Regions from separate parts of the Thermaerobacillus caldiproteolyticus genome, predicted to be linked through region 1. Evidence: predicted binding sites of a transcription regulator. Region 1 holds the regulator's gene; each other region holds the start of a gene.
What was found. Region 1 encodes CtsR, which represses protease genes until heat stress. Its sites were predicted from a motif close to ATGGTCAATAAAGGTCAAACA; they were not measured.

Region 1 (7,801 bases):
AAGCGCTTCGGCAACGTGAGACACGCCGATGATTTCTACTCCTGCTGGTACATTCCATCCGCCTACATTGTTTTTTGGAATAATAATACGATGAAATCCTAATTTTACTGCTTCCTGTACGCGTTGTTCAATGCGGGAAACGCGGCGGACCTCCCCTGTTAAGCCGACTTCACCGATAATAACATCATAAGGATTCGTAGGCTGATCACGAAAACTGGAGGCAATGCTTACAGCAATCGCTAAATCAATCGCCGGTTCATCCAATTTGACGCCGCCTGCCACTTTTAAGTAAGCATCTTGGTTTTGGAGAAGTAGCCCGACGCGTTTTTCAAGTACTGCCATTAACAAAGAGACGCGGTTATGGTCTATTCCCGTCGCCATTCTCCGCGGATTTCCAAAACTCGTCGGTGAAATTAATGCTTGAATTTCTACTAACACAGGCCGGGTTCCTTCCATAGAGGCAACAACTGTCGACCCTGCCGCTCCTCGTGAACGCTCCTCTAAAAATACTTCGGACGGATTCTCCACTTCCAATAAACCGGTTTCTCTCATCTCAAAAATGCCAATTTCATTGGTGGAACCAAAGCGGTTTTTTACCGCTCGTAAAATGCGGTACGTATGATGACGTTCCCCTTCAAAATAAAGCACGGTATCAACCATATGCTCTAAAATTCTCGGTCCGGCAATTGCCCCCTCTTTTGTCACATGACCGACGATAAAAATGGCAATCCCTTTTGTCTTCGCGATTTTCATTAGCTCTGCTGTGCATTCGCGCACTTGGGACACACTTCCGGGAGCTGACGTAATTTCCGAACGATACACCGTTTGAATTGAATCAATAACGACAAAGGCAGGATTGATTACCTCAATCGCCTCCGCAATATATTCTAAATCCGTCTCTGCTAACACATACAATTCATTAGATGAAACATGAAGGCGATCTGCCCGTAATTTCGTTTGTTTGACCGATTCTTCACCAGATATATATAACACTTTATTTTGTTTCATCGCGAGTTGTGCCGAAACTTGCAAAAGAAGCGTTGATTTTCCGATCCCTGGATCACCGCCAATTAAGACAAGAGAGCCTCTGACAATGCCCCCGCCTAACACGCGGTTCAATTCAGACAGATCTGTTTGTATGCGCGGCTCTTGTGTTGTCGTCACTGTGGTAATCGGTACCGGCTTAGAAATTGTATCGGGAGACGAATGAACGAACACTCCCCTCGTTGTTGGTTTTGCTCGCTCTACTTCCTCTACCATAGAATTCCATGTATAACATCCCGGGCATCTTCCCATCCATTTGACCGACTCGTACCCGCATTCTTGACAAACAAACTTTGTTTTTTTCTTTCCCATTTATCTTATTTCCTTTCCTAACCAAAAATTACCATAAAAGAAAAGGTATGCGCCAACGGGTTGCCGCATACCTCAGAGGTTATTAAACTGTCTGCCCAGATAAAATAACAAACTGTCCGTCTTTTACATCGACAACAACCTTCTGCCCTTTTCCGATCGTTCCTTTTAGCAACTCTTCAGATAGGCGATCTTCAATATGCTTTTGCAGCGCCCGGCGCAATGGACGTGCACCGTATTCAGGATCATATCCTTGTTCAGCAATTTTTTCGATCGCTGCTTGAGTCAATTCTAAATCAATGTCTTGTTCTTTTAAGCGTTTGATAAGCTGTTCTGCCATTAGCTTCACGATTTGGGTTAAATGTTGTTTTTCTAATGAATGGAACACAATAATCTCATCAATACGGTTTAAAAATTCTGGACGGAACGCTTTTTTCAACTCGTCCATGACTTTTTCTTTCATGTCTTTGTATTTTTGGGTTTCGTCTTGAACATTAAAGCCGACATATTTATTTCGTTTTAGCGCATCGGCACCAACATTTGACGTCATAATCACAATGGTATTGCGAAAATCAACCGTTCTGCCTTTAGAATCCGTTAGGCGACCATCTTCTAATACTTGTAAAAGAATATTAAATACATCCGGATGGGCTTTTTCCATCTCATCTAACAAAACGACCGAATATGGTTTACGGCGCACTTTTTCCGTTAACTGACCACCTTCTTCGTATCCTACGTATCCAGGAGGTGAACCAACAAGACGAGACGTTGAGTGTTTCTCCATATATTCAGACATGTCAATCCGAATTAAAGCATCTTCATCACCAAACATTGCTTCTGCTAACGCTCTTGCCAGCTCTGTTTTTCCTACACCTGTTGGGCCCAAGAAAATAAACGAACCAATTGGGCGCTTCGGATCTTTTAATCCCGCACGAGCGCGACGCACCGCCTTCGCTACTGCTTTCACTGCTTCTTCTTGACCGATGACACGCGAATGTAAAATCTCCTCTAACTTCAATAACCGTTCTGTTTCCGTTTGTGCTAATTTTGCCACTGGGATTCCTGTCCAGCTTGATACAACCATCGCGATATCTTCAACCGTTACTTCTGAATTTTCTTGACCTTGTTTTTCTTTCCACGCTCGTTTCGTTTCTTCAAGCTGCTCGCGCAAACGTTGCTCAGTATCGCGCAATGAAGCGGCTTTTTCGAATTCTTGGCTTTGAACAGCGGCATCTTTTTCTTTGCGAACTTCCTCTAATTTTTGTTCAAGCTCCTTTAAGTTTGGCGGAGTGGTAAATGAGCGAAGGCGCACCTTTGAGCAAGCCTCATCAATTAAGTCAATCGCTTTATCTGGGAGGAAACGATCTGTAATGTAACGATCCGATAATTTCACCGCTTGAACAATAGCCTCATCGGAAATCGACACGCGATGATGCGCTTCATAACGGTCACGCAATCCTTTTAAAATTTGGATTGATTCTTCTACCGTTGGCTCATCGACATAAATCGGTTGGAAACGGCGTTCTAACGCAGCGTCTTTTTCGATATATTTGCGATATTCATCTAATGTTGTTGCCCCGATACATTGTAATTCTCCGCGAGCTAGAGACGGTTTTAAAATGTTGGAAGCATCAATTGCTCCTTCTGCGCCACCTGCACCAATCAAGGTGTGAAGCTCGTCAATAAACAAAATAATATTTCCAGCTTGTCGAATTTCATCCATCACTTTTTTTAAACGATCTTCAAATTCACCGCGATATTTTGTACCGGCAACCACTGTTCCCATATCGAGCGTCATCACTCTCTTATCGCGAAGTGTTTCCGGTACTTCATTGTTTACGATTTGTTGCGCTAATCCTTCTGCAATCGCTGTTTTTCCAACGCCGGGCTCCCCGATTAAAACAGGATTATTTTTCGTGCGTCGGCTTAATACTTCAATGACACGTTGAATTTCTTTGCTTCTACCAATGACCGGATCCAAGCTACCTTCCCGAGCGATTGCTGTTAAATCGCGCGCAAGACTATCCAATGTTGGCGTACTCACATGGGAAGCGGCTCCACCTTGATGACCGGAAACGGACTCGTTGCTTCCAAGCAGCTGAAGAACTTGTTGACGAGCCTTATTGAGACTTACTCCTAAATTGTTAAGAACGCGCGCAGCGACACCTTCTCCCTCACGAATTAATCCAAGCAAAATATGTTCTGTCCCTACATAAGAATGCCCTAGTTTTCTTGCTTCATCCATGGAAAGCTCGATGACTTTTTTGGCACGCGGCGTATAATGAATCGTTTGGGAGGATTCATGCCCACGACCAATTAGCGCTTCCACCTCTTTTTGAATTTTATCAGGACCTAATCCTAAAGCCGTTAACGCTTTCGCGGCAATACCTTCTCCTTCACGAATCAATCCTAATAAAATATGCTCCGTCCCAATATTATTATGCCCAAGGCGTACGGCTTCTTCCTGTGCTAAAGCTAACACTTTTTGCGCCCGTTCCGTAAATCTGCCGAACATCATCATTCATCATCCTCCATTGCTTTTTTCTCTTCCATTTTTAAACGTTCACGAATTAATGTTGCTCTAAGAACATCCCGTTCCTCTGGTCTTAACGCTCCCCCTGCATATTGTTGCAAACAGCCCGGCTGTGTTAGAATCATGAGCTCATTTAAAATGTTGCGCGAAATGTTTTTAATATATCCTAAATCGATTCCTAAGCGTACATCAGACAAACATTGTGCGGCTTCTTTAGACTCAATGACCCGACTATTCGCTAATATCCCGTAAGAACGGAAGACTCTGTCTTCTAATTGTATGTTTAAAGTTTTGACTAATGCCTCTCTTGCCATTCTTTCCTGGGCAATTAACTGTTGAACAACACTTTTTAAATCTTCAACAATATCCTCTTCTGATTTTCCTAATGTGATTTGGTTAGATATTTGAAAAATATTCCCCAATGCTTCACTGCCTTCTCCATACGTTCCTCGTACGACTAACCCAAGCTGGTTAATCGCTGGAATAATCCGATTCATTTGTTGTGTTAAAATGAGAGCAGGAAGATGCATCATCACAGAGGCACGCAACCCTGTACCTACGTTTGTAGGACAACTTGTTAAATAACCTCTTTTTTCATCAAATGCATAATTGACATGCGCTTCAATCCAATCATCAAGCCCATTAGCTACTTGTAACGCTTCCGTTAATTGAAATCCAGGAAATAAACATTGAATACGAATATGGTCTTCTTCATTAATCATAATGCTTACTTCTTCGTTTTCAGAAAGCAAGCATGCTCCAAATGGCGAATCTTCTGCTAAATGGGGACTAATTAAATGTTTTTCTACCAATACCCTTTTTTCAATTGGCTGAAGTTCATTCATTTTTAAAAGTTCAAATCGTCCAATTGAATGATACAATTGATTTGAAAAAGTATTTTCAAACAACTCGACAATTTGCTGTGCTTCTGTAGGGTTAAAAACAGTCGGAAATCGAAAATCAGCGATGTTTCTTGCTAATCGAATTCGGCTGCTTAGCACAATATCGGAATCAGGTCCTTCTTGACTCATCCAAGAGCTGACCGCTGTATTCAAAAATTTCTCAAGCGACATAAGATTACAGATCCCCCTCTCCACGTTCACTTAGCTGAGACTCAAGAACGCGAATCTGGTCACGAACTTCGGCCGCTTTTTCAAACTCCTCCTTAACTATTAGCTCTTGGAGTTTTTGCTTTAATTGATTAAGTTGTTTTCGAATATGAATCGTACCACCAGTGCGTCTTGGGATCTTTCCAGCATGCGTAGTGTTGCCGCTATGAAGCCGTCTCAGTATTGGTTGTAACTGGCGTGAGAATGTATAATAACAATGGGAACAACCAAATCTTCCTATTTTTGTAAATTGTTCATACGTCATATTACAGCGCTCACATTGTAAAATGTTAGGGCTTTGAAACGCGCTCGGCTTCGCTTCTGTTATCGGAGATTGGAGATTAAGTAAACCGGCTAACAAGTTATTAATAGAGAAGCCTGTATTGTCAGGAAACATAAACATTTCCCCACGCTCTTGGGCACAGTGCTCACAAAGGTGAAATTCTGTCTTTTCGCCATTGATAATTTTGGTAAAATGCATCGTTGCCGGTCTTTGTTTACACTCTTGACATATCAATGTTTTCACCTCTCCCCTATTTATATTTCAATGATATTAACATCGCTTTTAACATTCGGGCTCTTAACTCATCGCGCTGCGGTAAATCAATATACAGTACCGAACGATCCATAACACTGAGCATAATGTTCGCTTCACGCTCTGAAATTACTTTTTCCTCCACTAAACGACGAATAATATCTTCAGCATTGGATTGGCTAATCCGATGTTGGATGAGCTCCAACAGCTGATCAATTAATTGCGCCTCACTTTTTGTTTTTACTTTCATAATTCGAATGTATCCGCCACCGCCACGCTTGCTCTCAACAATATATCCTCGTTCTAATGTAAAACGTGTATTGATGACATAGTTAATCTGTGAAGGAACACATTGAAATTTATCGGCAATTTCACTTCGCTTAATTTCTACAATTTCTTTATCACTCATATTTAGTACTTGTTTTAAATATTGTTCAATGATATCAGAGATATTTCGCACTCTACCTCCTCCTTGCATACGCAGTTGACTTTGACTATATTTGACCTTACCTTTACTATATAGCGAATTGAAGAAAAATGCAAGAAAGTAACAAATTAATGCCAATAATATGATTGCCGTTTTTGAAAAAAATGAAACAAAAACACGCCAATAAATAGGCTAATTCTCTAATATTTTTTAAAATCCTCTGGATATTTACAAATTTTCTTACATAAGGAACAATCTCAAACAAACAGAATTCTTTTCTAGAATGAACAGTAACATATCTTATCACCTAACACACAGAATCTTTTTCGCCAAGACATTTACGAACAATAAGCCAGGCGAAAAAAAGGATGCTGCTTCATGCAAAAGTCTATGTTCTCGATCAGTCAAAACTTATCTACATTTTATAACGACAAGTTGGTTTTAAGCATCTGCTACAGCTCATTAATAAATTATCCAACATACATAAAAATTGGTTACTGTAATTAGCCCATAAACAAAATATAATGCTCTTATTTAATTGAGCACAACAATAAAACAAATTACAAACAAAAAAGCATGTCCCACAAATTTTATAAACAGGACATGCTTCCCTAATAAAATAAAGCCTAGCGACGACCTACTCTCGCAGGGGCGCTGGCCCCAACTACCATCGGCGCTGGAGAGCTTAACTTCCGTGTTCGGGATGGGAACGGGTGTGACCTCTCCGCCATTGTCACTAGGCAAGATATCGAATTGGACAAATATGATTATAACGAACCTATCGGTTCTGTCAAGAACTTTTTTGTTCTCTCAAAACTAGATAACCGATATCCATGCAAAGAAGCGAACGCTCGGCTTCACCTTTTTCTTGGTTAAGTCCTCGATCGATTAGTATCCGTCAGCTCCACGTGTCGCCACGCTTCCACCTCGGACCTATCAACCTCGTCATCTTCGAGGGATCTTACTCGCTTGACGCGATGGGAAATCTCATCTTGAGGGGGGCTTCACGCTTAGATGCTTTCAGCGCTTATCCCTTCCGCACATAGCTACCCAGCGGTGCCCCTGGCGGGACAACTGGTACACCAGCGGTGCGTCCATCCCGGTCCTCTCGTACTAAGGACAGCTCCTCTCAAATTTCCTACGCCCGCGACGGATAGGGACCGAACTGTCTCACGACGTTCTGAACCCAGCTCGCGTACCGCTTTAATGGGCGAACAGCCCAACCCTTGGGACCGACTACAGCCCCAGGATGCGATGAGCCGACATCGAGGTGCCAAACCTCCCCGTCGATGTGGACTCTTGGGGGAGATAAGCCTGTTATCCCCGGGGTAGCTTTTATCCGTTGAGCGATGGCCCTTCCATGCGGAACCACCGGATCACTAAGCCCGACTTTCGTCCCTGCTCGACTTGTAGGTCTCGCAGTCAAGCTCCCTTCTGCCTTTGCACTCTACGAATGATTTCCAACCATTCTGAGGGAACCTTTGGGCGCCTCCGTTACTCTTTGGGAGGCGACCGCCCCAGTCAAACTGCCCACCTGACACTGTCTCCCACCCCGATCAGGGGTGCGGGTTAGAATTTCAATACCGCCAGGGTGGTATCCCACCGTCGCCTCCACCGAAGCTGGCGCTCCGGCTTCTCAGGCTCCCACCTATCCTGTACAAGCGATACCAAAATTCAATATCAGGCTGCAGTAAAGCTCCACGGGGTCTTTCCGTCCTGTCGCGGGTAACCTGCATCTTCACAGGTACTATAATTTCACCGGGTCTCTCGTTGAGACAGTGCCCAAGTCGTTACACCTTTCGTGCGGGTCGGAACTTACCCGACAAGGAATTTCGCTACCTTAG
Region 2 (7,801 bases), 510 kb from region 1:
ATACCGCGAACGATACCAAATTTTTCATGTAATACTTTTGCAAATGGTGCTAAGCAGTTTGTTGTACAAGAAGCGTTTGAAATCACATGATGGTTTGCTGGGTCGTATTTATCTTGGTTTACGCCCATAACGATTGTGATGTCTTCATTTTTAGCTGGTGCAGAGATAATTACTTTTTTCGCACCTGCTTCTAAATGTTTCGCAGCATCTTCACGGTTTGTGAAGCGACCAGTTGATTCAACAACGATTTCAACGCCTAATTCGCCCCAAGCTAATTGAGCTGGGTCACGCTCTGCTTTTACAACGATTTCTTTTCCGTTGACGACAAGATTATTGCCGTTTACAGACACTTCGGCATCTAATGTGCCATGAACAGAGTCATATTTTAAAAGATGTGCTAATGTTTTTGCGTCTGTTAAGTCGTTGACAGCAACAACTTCGACGTTAGGATTTTTTAACGCAGCGCGGAAAACGTTACGACCGATACGACCAAAACCGTTAATACCAATTTTCACTGCCATGTTTAGTTCCTCCTTTAATGATAAAAATGTTATATTTTCAGGGATGTTACTCCCTTATTAACGCTCGGGCTGCTCCTTCATCGGTAATTAAAATGGAATGAGGAGCTTGTTTCATATACGCCTTAATCGCTTTTGCCTTTGAAGCACCGCCAGCAACAGCAATGACATGTTGGACATGCTCTAGGTCCTCAAGCTGAATGCCAACTGTTTTGACTTTATGCACAACTTCGCCTTCTTGGTTAAAGTAATAACCAAATGCTTCGGCCACAGCATAACGTGCTTTGATTTTTTCCATATCCTCTTCAGGAGTTTTTCGACGTTCTGCCATTGTTATAGCATCCCCGATTCCATGAATAACCATACTCGATGATTTAATGAGCTGAAGCACTTCTTTTACCGTCGGCTCTTCAATGAGTGACTGATACGCTTCATTGCTGAGATGATCAGGAACATGAAGAAGCCGATAATTTCCCATCGTTTTTTCTGCCATTTTGGCACAAATGGTGTTCGCTTGGTTTTTTACATCTTCTCCTAAGCCGCCTCGTGCTGGAACGAATAAAACATCGCTTTGTTTGGAATCAGGAGTCATCATCTCCGCTACAGCAGCGAGCGTCGTTCCCCCTGTAACAGCGACAATGTTTTTGTCTGTCAATCTTTCTTTCATACAGGCCACACAAGCTCTTCCCATTTCTTTTTTCACCCAAGGAGAAAGGTCACTATCACCAGCGACTACAATGACATCTTCAATATGAAGTGTGTGCTTTAATTTTTTTTCTAAATCTTTTAGACCTAAAACTTCTCTCATGACGTCTTCAAGAATATGCAACAATTCGTTTCCTTCCGACGTCACGCTCATGCCAGCGGAACTCATGATCAACAGGTTTTGCTCTTTTAAAAACTGCACTTCGGAGCGAAGCACGCGCTCACTGATCCCCAAACTATTGGATAACACTCTTCTACCGATCGGTTGCATAAGACGAATGTATTGCAAAATACGGTACCGTTTTTGCATAACATCAAGAAGGTCAGGTAATAATTTCTTCTGGGCCTCAATTAAAGACTGCATGTATTCCCTTCTCCTTGCACAGAATATACATGGACCTAAAATGTCCCGCTATGACTTATTATGTCCCGCTTGTGTGAAAAAAATTACTCCTGCTACATTTTTATTGTAACAGGAGTAACATAAATCTTCAACTATTCAACTCCCGAAGTAAACGCTTTCTTACAATTTCTTTTTGAATCATCCCATAGTCGATTTCCTCCCCATCAATTTCGACGACCGGAATCATTAACTGGTATTTTTCTAATAATGCATCGTCGCTGTAAATATCAATTTCATTGATTTGAAAATCGTACTCTTTTTGCAACTCTTGCAAGACTGCTTTCGCTTTTTCGCATAAAGGACAATCGACTTTTGAGTAAAGATTGACTACCATGATTTCACTTCCTAATACTGTTTTCGTTTGGCTGATGATGGGATATAGAGCTGCTCGCGATATTTCGCGACTGTTCGTCGTGAAATCGCAATACCATGCTGTTCATGCAACATATCAGCAATCTTTTGGTCGGATAAAGGTTCTCGCTTGTTTTCGGCTTCAATGAGCTGCTTAATCAACGCTTTTGTTTTGGTAGCAGAGGCCTCTTCGTCAGCGCTTACAGAAGAAAGCGAACTCGTAAAAAAGTACCGGAGCTCTACCGTGCCAAACGGTGTTTGTACATATTTATTTTTCACAGCACGGCTTACCGTCGATTCATGAATGTTAAGGGCATCCGCAATTTCACGCATAGTCAAAGGCTTTAAAGCGGTTAAGCCTTTTTCGAAACATTGTTTTTGCCTTTCCAAAATTTCTTTCATAACGCTCACTAACGTTTGCTTACGCTGTTCTAAGCTTTTCGTCAGCCAAAGAAATTGACGATATTTTTCTTTGATGAATAATTCAACTTGTTCATCTTGCCGACAAGCGAGTTTCTTTTCATATTCACGGTTCCATATTAATTCTGGGAGAATCTCGTCATTAAATAGAAGGCGCAAGCCTTCTTCAGAGCGTTCGATGACGAAATCCGGCACAATAAAATGCGGTTCAATTTTTGTATAATGGCTGCCTGGGCGAGGTTCAAGGGTGCGAATTAAATCCCAGACTTGCTGCAAATCGGTAATGTCCACATGCAATTGTTTAGATAATGCTTTCCAAGCTTTCTCCACGAACAGTGAAAAATGCTGTGACACAATTTGCTCCGCTAATAAATTCCGCTCCGGTAAACGTTGTAATTGGAGGTATAAACACTCTTGCAAACTGCGTGCCCCCACACCGGCAGGCTCAAGCGATTGTAACAACTGAACCGCTTCTTCTACTTCATCTTCAGAGACGGCTAAATGAGCGGCAACATCCTTCATATCCGTACGCAAATAGCCGGCATCATCAAGTGAATTAATTAAATAACGAAGAATGTGTCTAGTTTTTGGGGACAGCGACATCGAATGAAGCTGAGACAATAAATAAGAAGTTAGCGTTTCAGAACGAACGCTTATATTTTCAATCACGTTTCGCTTTTCTTGATGAGACAAAGATTTATATGATTGCCCCGGTTTATGATCGTTAATTTCAAGAAACGGATTATCCAGCGACTGTTCGTACAGAAACGATCGCAATTCCAGAGTGGAATACTGCAATAGCTCAATCGCTTGTGTTAATTCTTTTGTCAATGAAAGCCTTAGCCGTTGTTCTTGGAGTAATTCCGCTCTCATAGTCGCACGCCTCCTTCTCCATTTATTGTACATCAACCTGCACCAGGCGTATATGGTAATGAATTGTAAGAAAACGATCTATATTAGTACTGCTTTGAACGTTCCCAACTATCTATACAATATATATATTCGTACACTTTCCAAAAAAGAAAGACCTATCACTCACGGTGATAGGTCTTTCTCAGGTTATACGCCCTCGGCAGGATTCGAACCCACGCTAAGAGAACCGGAATCTCTCGTGCTATCCACTACACTACGAGGGCATGGTGTTGCGAGGACATGGCGTTTAGTTGCACATTCAATTATAGTGAAGATTATTCTTTTTTGCAAGAGGAAAATGTGTTTAAAAAATAGAAAAGCGGATATGATGAAAAAAGGGATGAAGATGAGTCATAACGAATAATAATGAAGTAAGGGCAGGAGGTTTTGTTTGACCTTCATTGACCAATTATGTATCATAAAAATACATACGATTTTAACCGATTGGTAAAGGAGGAAGTTCCATGAATTTAATTCCTACAGTTATTGAGCAAACAAGTCGCGGTGAACGCGCATATGACATTTACTCCCGTTTGTTAAAAGACCGCATTATTATTCTCGGTAGCCAAATTGATGACCATGTGGCCAACTCGATCGTTTCGCAGCTTTTATTTTTAGCCGCAGAAGATCCAGAAAAGGATATCTCTCTTTACATTAACAGCCCAGGCGGTTCGATTACAGCAGGAATGGCGATTTATGACACAATGCAATTTATTAAGCCTGATGTATCAACGATTTGCATTGGAATGGCTGCATCCATGGGTGCATTTTTGCTTGCAGCAGGAGCAAAAGGAAAACGATTCGCTTTACCAAATAGCGAAATCATGATTCACCAACCTCTTGGAGGCGTGCAAGGTCAAGCGACAGAAATCGAAATTGCTGCTAAACGCATTCTTTTCTTACGCGATAAATTAAATCGTATCCTTTCCGAGAACACAGGACAACCAATTGAAGTCATCGAACGAGACACCGACCGTGATAACTTTATGACAGCGGAAAAAGCAAAAGAATATGGATTAATTGACCGTGTCTTAACAAGAGTCGATGAAAAATAATCGACGTTTTTATTAACGAATGAGGCTGTTCTCTTTTTATGTGGGAACAGCCTCGTTTTTATCGATTTATTATCCTTCGTTTTGTACGTACTTAGCTAACGCTTCAAGCGCTTCTTTTTCATCCGGACCATCAGCAATGAGTGTAATGACAGACCCTGAACTGATTGCCAAGCTCATTAATCCCATAATACTTTTTGCGTTGACTTTTTTTCCGTCTTTCTCTAAATAAATATCCGACGAAAACCGGTTTGCTTCTTGTACGAATAACGCGGCTGGACGTGCCTGTAATCCCGTTTTTAGCAACACTTCCACTTGTTTTTCCACCATATTCCTGTCTCCCCTTCACTCTAAAGTGATTTATGAAAATCAATTGGTTGACCAGCCCGTAGTTTTTCGGCAATCTCATCAATTTTCCTTAATCGATGATTGATTCCTGATTTGCTTATCTTTCCTCCGGATACCATTTCACCTAGTTCTTTTAACGTAACATCTTGGTAATTAATTCTTAATTCAGCAATTTCCCGCAATTTTTCTGGAAGCGCGCTTAGACCGATCGTTTCATCAATGTAGCGAATGTTTTCGATTTGCCGAAGAGCTGCACCAATTGTTTTATTTAAATTCGCTGTTTCACAGTTAACAAGGCGGTTTACTGAGTTTCTCATATCACGAACAATCCGGACATCTTCAAATCGAAGCAGCGCTTGATGAGCGCCAATAATATTTAAGAACTCAGCAATTTTTTCCGCCTCTTTTAAATACGTAATAAACCCTTTTTTTCGTTCTAACGTTTTGGCATTGAGAAAAAAGTGACTGTTCATTAATTCACATAATGAATCGCTATGTTCCTTATATAGCGAAAAAATTTCAAGATGATACGATGAGGTTTCCGGGTTATTGACCGAGCCTCCCGCTAGAAACGCGCCACGCAAATACGCGCGTTTACAGCATTTCTTTTTGACGAGCTCGGGAGAAATGACGCGAATAAGAGAAAAATCTTCCTCCAATATTTTCAAATCCTCTAACAGCTCACGAGCACCTTCTACTACTCGAACGATATACACATTATTTTTCTTTAACCGCATTTTTTTGCGGACTAATAACTCTACTGTAACGGAATATCCTTTTTTCATTAGCGTGTAAATTCTTCGGGCAATCGCCGCGTTTTCCGTTTGCACATCAACGGTTACTCTTCGATTCGAAAAAGAGAGCGAACCATTCATGCGCAAAAGCGCGGATAATTCTGCTTTCAAACAGCAAGGTTTCACTTCAAGGCTCGTTAATTCTTTTTTCGTTTCCGACGCAAACGACATCGTTGCCACCTCCGTATTCATTGTTTGCAAAGAGGAAGAAGGAGGTGCTAAAAGGATTCGGTAGAGCTGGAAGGATTATGTTGGTAACAGTGAAACAAGCAATGACGCAACTTTTTTTGTGTCATGACGAATGACTTGATCTTCGTAGCTAACGATATGGTCACGAATGACCGTCAGCCCTAATTCCGTTAATTTTTCACTATCATCCTTGACCGGTTCTGCTAACTCTTCGGCGTAACGCTGTTGAATCTCCTCTGGAATATGTCCGCTGTTCACAACAATCATATCTAAAAAAGCGCAACCCATATGAGCATATAGCGCTTTCACATGATCGCTTGCAGTATAATGTAATGTTTCACCAGCTTGGGTCATGACATTGCATATATAAATTTTTTTCGCTTTTGCTCGACAAACTTCTCGGCCGATTTTTGGAACTAATAAATTAGGTAAAATACTTGTATATAAACTACCTGGGCCAATCACAATTAAATCAGCAGCACGAATTTCATCGATCGTTTCGGAAAGCGGTTCAATGTTCTCCGGCGTTAAAAATACTTTTTTAATTTTTTTTCCCGAATAAGGAATTTTCGACTCCCCAGAAACAATCGTTCCGTCTTCCATTTCAGCATGAAGGATAACGCTCTTATTGGCAGCTGGCAACACTTTGCCGCGCACATTGAGCACCTTGCTCATCTCCCGAATCGCCCGAACGAAATCCCCTGTGATCGATGTCATTGCTGCTAAAATTAAATTTCCCAACGAATGTCCGGATAGTCCATTACCATTTGCAAAACGATGCTGAAATAATTCGACAATGAGCGGTTCCACATCTGAAAGCGCCGCTAGTACGTTTCGAATATCTCCCGGTGGGGGCATATCGAGTTCATCCCTCAGTCTTCCCGAACTGCCTCCATCATCTGCAACTGTGACAATTGCGGTGATGTCAACGGCATATTGCTTTAACCCACGTAACAATACCGGCAGTCCCGTTCCTCCACCAATGATGACAATCTTAGGATGTCTTTTTTTACTCATTTATATTTTTCCTTTCTCCTCTCCATGTCACGATGCGAAACATGGGTTTTGTAGTCTTTCGCAAAATGGTTGGCAATATATTCAGCAAGGGCAACAGACCGATGCTGTCCTCCAGTGCAACCGATTGCGATGACAAGCTGGCTTTTTCCTTCCCGCTTATAATGAGGAAGCATAAAAGTCAATAAATCAATCACTTTTTCCAAAAACTTTTGTGTTTCATTCCATTTTAATACGTAAGTAGAAACTTCTTCATCCAGTCCCGTTTTCGGTCTCATATGTTCAATGTAATGCGGGTTCGGCAAAAAACGCACATCAAATACTAAATCTGCATCAATTGGAAGGCCATATTTAAAACCGAACGAAACCACGTTTACCGTAAACGTTTGATGCGCATGGGACGAAAATTGCTGTAAAATTTTCTCCCGTAATTCTCTTGGTTTTAAATCTGATGTATCGTAAATGATTTGCGCTCTTCCCTTTAGCTCCTCAAGCAATTGTCGCTCAAGACGGATTCCTTCAAGCGGCAATCCGTTTGGCGCAAGCGGATGCGTGCGGCGCGTTTCTTTATAGCGCGCAACGAGCGTCGAATCTTTTGCATCAAGGAATAAAATTTGTGGTGTTACCCATGACTGTTCCGCTAAATCATCTAATGCGGTAAACAAGCTTTCGAAAAAGTCGCGGCTACGCAAGTCCATGACAAGTGCTACTTTATTCATTTTATTCCCCGACTCTTTCATTAACTCCAAAAATTTTGGAAGCAATGTTGGTGGTAAGTTATCGACGCAAAAAAAGCCTAAATCCTCAAAACTTTGAATTGCTACCGTCTTTCCTGCTCCTGACATTCCCGTAATAATGACCATTTGAATGTTACTTGTGGAACCTGTGCTCATCTCTATCTCCCCTCCTCTCTCTTAACTTGGGTCTAAGCGGTAAGAAAGCAGTTGAAAATCTTCGGTATACGTAAACGTTCCGTATATAATGCCAGAGCCTTTCAATACATAATCTAAAATATGATAATCTCCTGGTGCCATGGGAAGCTCATGAACCGTCTCAATCGGATGCCATTCTAAATTTCCTTCTTCACAATAAGGT
Region 3 (7,801 bases), 790 kb from region 1:
GGTATTTTCAACGCATAAATTGCCGGGAGTCGATCCTCTCGTCGGTCCGGAAATGAAATCGACAGGAGAAGGCATCAGCATCGCTGAAACAGTGACTGAAGCGGCAGCTAAGGCGTTCCATTCGTATTTATCTAAAAAAGGCGGCGCTTATGAAATTTATGTAGATATTGATATGAACAATATGCAGTCACTACTTGAACTCATTGAAGATAAACAACTTACCATTGTAACGGATATACCGTTTGCCCAATGGGTGAAACGAAAAGAAGCGTTAGCGTTTTTTAATCTGAAAAAAGATACTGAAAGCACCGAAGAGAGAATGCTTGCGTTGTCCCGACAAATCATCACCTTTACAGAAATAGAAACATGTGAGCTATTTTTACAGGCGATCGGTATTGATAATGCTTCTGTTTCGTCTATTCAAAATTGGCTCGAACAGAAAAGAAAATCAGAGAAAGCGGTGATTGTATGAACCCAGTCGTAAAACAAACAATCAGTTCCTCGTTAAAAGGAAAAGACTTATTAACACTAATCGATTTTTCTTCGGAAGAAATTCATGATGTATTAGCACTAGCTGCGGAATTAAAACAAAAACAGCGCGCGGGGGAACGTTATACTCCGCTCGCGGGAAAAACATTAGCAATGATTTTTGAAAAGCCATCAACGCGCACGAGAGTATCATTTGAAGTTGGAATGACGCAATTAGGAGGCCATTCCCTTTATTTAAATAGTAATGACTTACAGATCGGTCGCGGCGAAACGATTGCTGACACAGCAAGAGTATTATCCCAATATGTTGATGCAATTATGATTCGTACATTTGCCCATAGTAAAATTGAGGAATTAGCTCACTATGCAACGATTCCTGTCATTAACGGCTTAACCGACGATGATCATCCGTGTCAAGCATTAGCCGATTTATTAACAATTTATGAATTAAAAAAGAAATTAAAAGGGATTAAGCTTGTTTATGTCGGTGACGGCAACAATGTTGCTCATTCGTTAATGATCGCCGCAGCAAAAGTGGGCATGGATTGTACAATCGCTTGTCCGATTGGCTATGAACCGAAAGAGAATTATGTAAAAGAGGCAGTAAAAGCGGCAGAACAAACAGGAGCAGCGATTACCGTTACGCATGATCCAAGCGAAGCAGTGGTAGGTGCAGATGTCATTTACACCGATGTATGGACGAGCATGGGACAAGAACAAGAAAGTGAAGAGCGGCTTTCTGTCTTTCAGCCGTTTCAAGTCAATGAGCAGCTAGTACAAAAAGCGAAAGATGATTACATCTTTCTCCATTGCCTGCCGGCACATCGTGGTGAAGAAGTGACAGCTGATGTGATTGACAGCGCTCATTCATTTGTGTTTCAACAAGCAGGGAATCGACTTCACGTACAAAAAGCGATTTTACTATCTCTTTTAGTATAAACGAAAAGCACTGGATTACATTCCGGTGCTTTTATCATGTTGTACCATCATTTGCGTAGTTATGAACGGAAGAGACAACGGGAACGTTAATAATGTACCTTTGGTTTAAGGGAGGAATGAAGATGGGCCAGAGACGACATTTTGGACCGGGGGATAAAGCACCGAACAATGGTGTCTATATCGAAATTGGTGAAACAGGAGATAATGTGAAGCATCCAAAGAAAATCAGGTTAAAAGCCGGAGACACGTTCCCAGAAACATCGAACCATAATCGTCATTGGACATATATGCGAAAACCGTAAACAAGAAAAGCGGGGACGCTGTGAACGGTAAAAAGTTATACTTTCTTAATCATGCGAAAAAGCCATTCTCATATGGGGATGGCTTTCCATTTGAATTCAAAAGGGAGCATCCGTTATAATGACTTTAAAGGTCAAAAAAAGTCAAAAAAGGGGCGAAAGCAATGAACATAAATAAAATGACAGAAAAAGTGCAAGAAGCGTTCATCGCTGCCCAATCTCTTGCTGTGAAACATCATCATCAACAAATGGATATCGAGCATCTTTTACTCGCTTTGCTTCAACAAGAAGAAGGACTAGCAGGAAGAATATTAACTCTGCTTCATGTGAATGTAGAGGCGTTCACGAACGAGTTGCGAGCGCGTTTAAAGAAAAAACCGGAAGTACTTGGCGCAGGGGTCGAAGAAGGAAACATCTATATGACCCATCGCTTGCAACGCCTCATTACGAATGCCGAACAAGAGGCAAAGCAAATGCAAGATGAATATCTATCAGTCGAACATTTATTATTGGCATTAACAATTGAAAACAACGATATTAGCCATTTGCTCCAGCAATACCGTATTGACCGTTCATCATTGTTAAAAGTATTAACAGAAATAAGGGGGAATCAGCGCGTGACAAGTCCAACTCCAGAAGCTACATACGAAGCTCTAAAAAAATACGGCCGCGATTTAGTAGCGGAAGTGAGAGCGGGAAAAATCGATCCTGTCATCGGTCGCGATAGTGAGATTCGCCGCGTTATTCGCATTTTATCGCGCAAGACAAAAAACAATCCGGTGTTAATCGGGGAGCCGGGCGTCGGAAAAACAGCGATCGTTGAAGGGTTGGCGCAACGTATTGTTCGGAAAGACGTTCCAGAAGGGTTAAAAGATAAAACGATTTTTGCCTTAGACATGAGTTCTCTTGTTGCCGGAGCGAAATTTCGCGGTGAATTTGAAGAACGTCTTAAAGCGGTGCTCAATGAAATAAAAAAAAGCGAAGGAAAAATTATTTTATTTATTGACGAATTGCACACGATTGTCGGAGCGGGAAAAGCAGAAGGCGCAATGGATGCTGGAAACATGCTAAAGCCGATGCTAGCGCGCGGGGAATTGCATTGCATTGGTGCAACAACACTCGATGAATATCGGCAATATATCGAGAAAGACCCGGCCTTGGAGCGTCGGTTCCAACAAGTGCTTGTCGAAGAACCGGGCGTCGAAGATACGATTTCCATTTTGCGCGGTTTAAAAGAGCGATTTGAAATCCATCACGGCGTCAACATTCACGATCGTGCTCTTGTGGCGGCAGCAACATTATCGGATCGCTATATTTCCGACCGTTTTTTACCTGATAAAGCGATCGATTTAGTCGACGAAGCGTGTGCGATGATTCGTACCGAAATTGACTCCATGCCATCCGAGCTTGATGAAGTGATGCGGCGAGTCATGCAGCTGGAAATCGAAGAGGCGGCGTTGCGAAAAGAAACGGATGAAGCAAGCAAGGAGCGGCTCGAGACTTTAACAAAAGAACTCGCCGATTTGCGCGAAAAAGCAAACAGCATGAAAGCGCAATGGCAACAAGAAAAAGAAGCGATTCAACAAGTGCGCAATGTTCGTGAAGCTCTTGAAAAAGCTAAACGCGAATTGGAAGAAGCAGAAAACGAGTATGACTTAAATAAAGCTGCTGAACTTCGCCATGGTCGCATCCCACAGCTGGAAAAACAATTAAAGCAGCTTGAACAGCAAATGAACGAAACAAACAAAGAAGGTCGTCTCCTTCGTGAGGAAGTAACAGAGGAAGAAATCGCGGAAATCGTCTCAAGATGGACAGGAATTCCGTTAACACGATTAGTCGAAGGGGAACGCGAAAAACTGTTGCGTCTGCATGACCTTTTACATGAGCGTGTCATCGGGCAAGATGAAGCGGTCGAGCTTGTCGCTGATGCGGTGTTGCGTGCTCGTGCGGGCATTAAAGATCCTAATCGTCCGATCGGTTCCTTTATTTTTTTAGGACCAACCGGTGTCGGAAAAACGGAGCTGGCGAAGGCGCTCGCGCAAGCGTTATTTGATAGCGAAGAACAAATGATTCGCATCGACATGTCCGAATATATGGAAAAACATGCGGTATCGCGCTTAATTGGTGCTCCGCCTGGTTATGTCGGTTATGAAGAAGGGGGGCAATTAACGGAAGCGGTACGGCGCAAACCGTATTCCGTCATTTTACTTGACGAAATCGAAAAAGCGCATCCAGAAGTGTTTAATATTTTATTACAAATGTTGGATGATGGACGTATTACTGATTCCCAAGGGCGCACGGTCGATTTTAAAAATACGGTCGTCATTATGACATCAAATATGGGCTCGCATGCGTTGTTAGAAGGAGTCAAAGAGGATGGAGAGATCAAAGAAGAAACGCGAGAACAAGTATTACAACAATTGCGCGCTCATTTCCGTCCGGAATTTTTAAACCGCGTGGATGATGTTATTTTATTTAAACCGTTAACAACGAAAGAAGTAAAAGGAATTGTCGAAAAATTAGTGAAGGAACTTGCCAAGCGGCTGGCCGATCGCCATATTTCCCTCACATTGACGGAAAAAGCAAAAGAATACATTGCTACATCCGGATTCGATCCGGTTTACGGAGCACGACCATTAAAACGATTTATTCAAAAACATATTGAAACCCCATTAGCGAAAGAAATCATCGCTGGCCGTATCAAAGATTACAGCACAGTCGATGTTGATTATGAAGGCGGACAAATCGTTGTGACAGCGAAATAAAATGAACAAGGCTGTCCCTTTACTTTCGGGACAGCCTTATTTCTTACGAAGTTACACGCGCCGCTTTCGCTTTTCTTTTTGTCTAGCTCCGGTGACCAACCGCTCGGGCCAAATCACCTTCACCCTCGAATGCAGACATTTCCGCGGGGGAAGAACATTTGCCCATTGCGGTTAGGCAAGTCACCTCCGCTTTTCTTAGTGATGTTCAACTGGTTCGTCAGGAAGTAAGTTAGCGATGATGATGATGAGAATCGTAACAACAACCCCTAATAAAGCTCCTGTTGAAAAGTGATAAGCAATACCTTGCATTGAGCCAATGACGTATGTGGCCATTTGTACTAGCAGAAACGTCCAAAAAAATGTCCAAAAAAATTTCACCGCATTCACCTCAATCTTTGTAACATTCCGTTTTTATCTTACCATAACTTATAGAAATCGAAAATGTCCTTTTGTTTTTGGGCAATATCCCCTTACTTCTTAGCATCTTTTGCATACAGTATACTGTGCAACTATGCTCTGTAAAAAGTAAGGGTGAATACGAATGGAGGTTCAACAACGTTTTTTCCAGCTTGATGATCAATGGTGTGTAGTTCACTTGCCGGAGCGCCCGAACGGATTTGCAATTCTCATCCTTGGTGACACGAACCATTTCGTCAGTGACAGCACAAGTTTTTGGCTACAGCATAAAGGAAGACGCCAGCTTCTTAACGATCTACGTGAATATGGATATACCATTTTTTATTCGAATTTATATGGTCGACATTGGGGGAGTCCTAAGGCAGTCCGTTTGGTAAAGCAACTGATTTACTACGTGTTAAAAAGTGAAATATTAAACAATCGCATCTATATTCTTGCTGAAGGAATGGGAGCTCTTGTCGCACTGCGGTTGCTTGAAACACTGCCACAGCAAATTCGCGCGGTAGTGATGTTAAGCCCATGCTTAGATTTACAAGCGCAGCTGGCGTATGAAAAAGAAAATAAGTTTTTTTACAAACGAATGGTCAAAGAAATTTCGGTAGCGTATGAAATCGACGAAATGAATATAAAAGACGCAGTCCCTTCATTATCATTTGTTCAATCATGCGTTCCCATTAAGATATGGCAACTATCGGGTGTTACTTCTTATCCTTCCTCTTTTCATTGTCGAAAATATGAGGAATTAGCGAGGAAGGTAAAAGGTCAGGTGGATGTTGCATACCATTTACCAGAAAAAAGATACAGCTTTTCCAAAGCGATTCATCAATTTTATCAGCAATATAATGATTTACAATAAATTCCTCTATCGAGTATAGAAACGGTAGGGGAATTATTTTTGGCAAAGAAAATAAGAGGCATTCAAACAAGAACATGCCTCATCGGGGAACCGTTGTCGTTATGATTTTTTGAAAAGGTCAACAAAGGAAGTGAATTTTTTCATAAGGGGCTTTAATTGATTAAATGAGGAGACAAGCGTATCAATATCTTGCATTAATTGCATAAAATCGAGCCCTTGTTGCGGAGGGAATTCGCTAAATTCGCTTTTTCCTAGAACGTTCTCTCTTTGACGTGACGGAAACGGCCCGAACATTAAACGGGAAAAACGATCCTCTCGTTGGTTAGTCTGCTCATTTTGCTCCTTGGCTTCTTGGTCAGTTTGCTTATTTTGTTCCGTGTCTTCCATGATGCTTTCCTCTCCTTTCCCTTTCCTCTTTATTAGCACTTTATGTGAAAAAAAAAGAATTGATTAGACGTATACCACGTACCAAATATTTGTATTGCACGTTTAACAAAATTCCGATAAAATTAGTACCAAGTAATAGTAATTGGTTATATAATACTGAAGGAGTTGTTCAGCGTGGGTGCAGGTATTATAGGGATTGGGCGATACTTACCGGAGAAGGTGTTAACCAATTTTGATTTAGAAAAAATGATGGATACGTCTGATGAATGGATTCGGACGAGAACGGGAATTGAGGAACGAAGAATTGCTCCTGACAATATCGATACATCCGATATGGCATATTTTTCAGCTAAAAAAGCATTAGAGGATGCAGGAATTTCAGCAACCGACATTGATTTAATTTTAGTGGCCACGGTGACGCCGGACCGTCCGTTTCCATCGGTTGCGTGTATGCTGCAGGAACGTCTAGGAGCGACCAAAGCAGCGGCGCTTGATATTAGTGCGGCATGTGCGGGTTTTATTTACGGTATGGTCACGGCAAAACAATTTATTGACAATGGAGCGTATCGCTATATATTAGTAGTTGGTGTTGAGAAGTTATCGAAAATCGTCAATTGGAACGATCGAAATACTGCTGTGTTATTTGGAGATGGCGCAGGCGCAGTGGTAATGGGACCCGTTTCTGAAGGCCGGGGCATTTTATCATTTGAATTAGGAGCTGATGGAACAGGAGGAAAACATTTATACCAAGACGAATATGTCATTATGAATGGGAGAGAAGTGTTCAAATTTGCCGTTCGGCAAATGGGAGAATCATGCATTAATGTGCTAGAAAAAGCAGGTTTATCAAAGCAAGACGTTGATTTTCTCATCCCGCATCAAGCCAACATCCGCATCGTCGAAGCTGCAAGGCAGCGACTAGAGTTGCCGGAAGAGAAAATGTCGACAACGGTAAGAAAGTATGGAAATACGTCGGCAGCCTCCATTCCGATTTCGATTGTCGAAGAATTGGAAGCAGGGAAAATTAAAGACGATGATTTGATTATTATGGTTGGTTTTGGTGGCGGCCTAACATGGGGAGCGATCGCGTTACGATGGGGTCGCTAAATCATCGACCATCGACACTCTTTCATTACAAGAAAAAGGAGAGACAAAAGAATGGAAAAGAGAAGAGTCGTTGTCACAGGTCTAGGTGCAGTTACTCCGCTTGGAAACGATGTTGAAACGACGTGGAACAATTTAATTGCCGGTCGGACAGGAATTGGGCCGTTGACTCGTGTCAATCCTGACGACTTTCCGGCAAAAGTAGCAGCAGAAGTAAAAGATTTTAATCCAGAAAATTATATAGATAAACGGGAAGCGCGAAAAATGGACCGCTTTACGCAATATGCGGTTGCCGCCGCGCTTATGGCTGTTAAGGATGCGAAGCTAGAAATTACGGAAGAAAATGCGACACGAGTCGGCGTCTGGATCGGCTCTGGAATCGGCGGGATGGAAACATTCGAGCAACAGTTCGAAATCTTCCAGCAACGCGGTTATCGTCGTGTCAGTCCATTTTTTGTACCAATGATGATTCCGGATATGGCGGCTGGTCAAGTGTCGATCATTCTAGGAGCGAAAGGAATTAACTCTTGTACCGTCACTGCGTG

Region 2: a site for CtsR is predicted at 3,698-3,718, ahead of clpP (ATP-dependent Clp endopeptidase proteolytic subunit ClpP). Genes of this name have one in related genera too.
Region 3: a site for CtsR is predicted at 1,858-1,878, ahead of clpB (ATP-dependent chaperone ClpB). Genes of this name have one in related genera too.

Annotation. Positions count from the first base shown of each region.
Region 1 is NZ_CP064060.1:3,230,108-3,237,908, reverse strand. It holds gene radA (DNA repair protein RadA) at 1-1,356, opposite strand, end outside; gene clpC (ATP-dependent protease ATP-binding subunit ClpC) at 1,439-3,871, opposite strand; gene ISX45_RS16175 (protein-arginine kinase McsB) at 3,871-4,959, opposite strand; gene ISX45_RS16170 (protein-arginine kinase activator protein McsA) at 4,964-5,512, opposite strand; gene ISX45_RS16165 (CtsR family transcriptional regulator) at 5,529-5,990, opposite strand; rRNA gene rrf (5S ribosomal RNA) at 6,582-6,698, opposite strand; rRNA gene ISX45_RS16155 (23S ribosomal RNA) at 6,826-7,801, opposite strand, start outside.
Region 2 is NZ_CP064060.1:2,722,312-2,730,112, forward strand. It holds gene gap (type I glyceraldehyde-3-phosphate dehydrogenase) at 1-521, opposite strand, end outside; gene ISX45_RS13745 (sugar-binding transcriptional regulator) at 568-1,587, opposite strand; gene ISX45_RS13750 (glutaredoxin family protein) at 1,715-1,960, opposite strand; gene rpoN (RNA polymerase factor sigma-54) at 1,972-3,270, opposite strand; tRNA gene ISX45_RS13760 (tRNA-Arg) at 3,462-3,533, opposite strand; gene clpP (ATP-dependent Clp endopeptidase proteolytic subunit ClpP) at 3,774-4,364, shown strand; gene ISX45_RS13770 (HPr family phosphocarrier protein) at 4,434-4,691, opposite strand; gene whiA (DNA-binding protein WhiA) at 4,712-5,674, opposite strand; gene ISX45_RS13780 (gluconeogenesis factor YvcK family protein) at 5,750-6,709, opposite strand; gene rapZ (RNase adapter RapZ) at 6,706-7,599, opposite strand; gene ISX45_RS13790 (NUDIX hydrolase) at 7,621-7,801, opposite strand, start outside.
Region 3 is NZ_CP064060.1:282,431-290,231, forward strand. It holds gene ISX45_RS01480 (carbamoyl-phosphate synthase (glutamine-hydrolyzing) large subunit) at 1-472, shown strand, start outside; gene argF (ornithine carbamoyltransferase) at 469-1,428, shown strand; gene ISX45_RS01490 (YjzC family protein) at 1,551-1,730, shown strand; gene clpB (ATP-dependent chaperone ClpB) at 1,892-4,492, shown strand; gene ISX45_RS01500 (DUF2929 family protein) at 4,688-4,870, opposite strand; gene ISX45_RS01505 (alpha/beta hydrolase family protein) at 5,034-5,765, shown strand; gene ISX45_RS01510 (hypothetical protein) at 5,865-6,152, opposite strand; gene ISX45_RS01515 (beta-ketoacyl-ACP synthase III) at 6,327-7,259, shown strand; gene fabF (beta-ketoacyl-ACP synthase II) at 7,311-7,801, shown strand, end outside.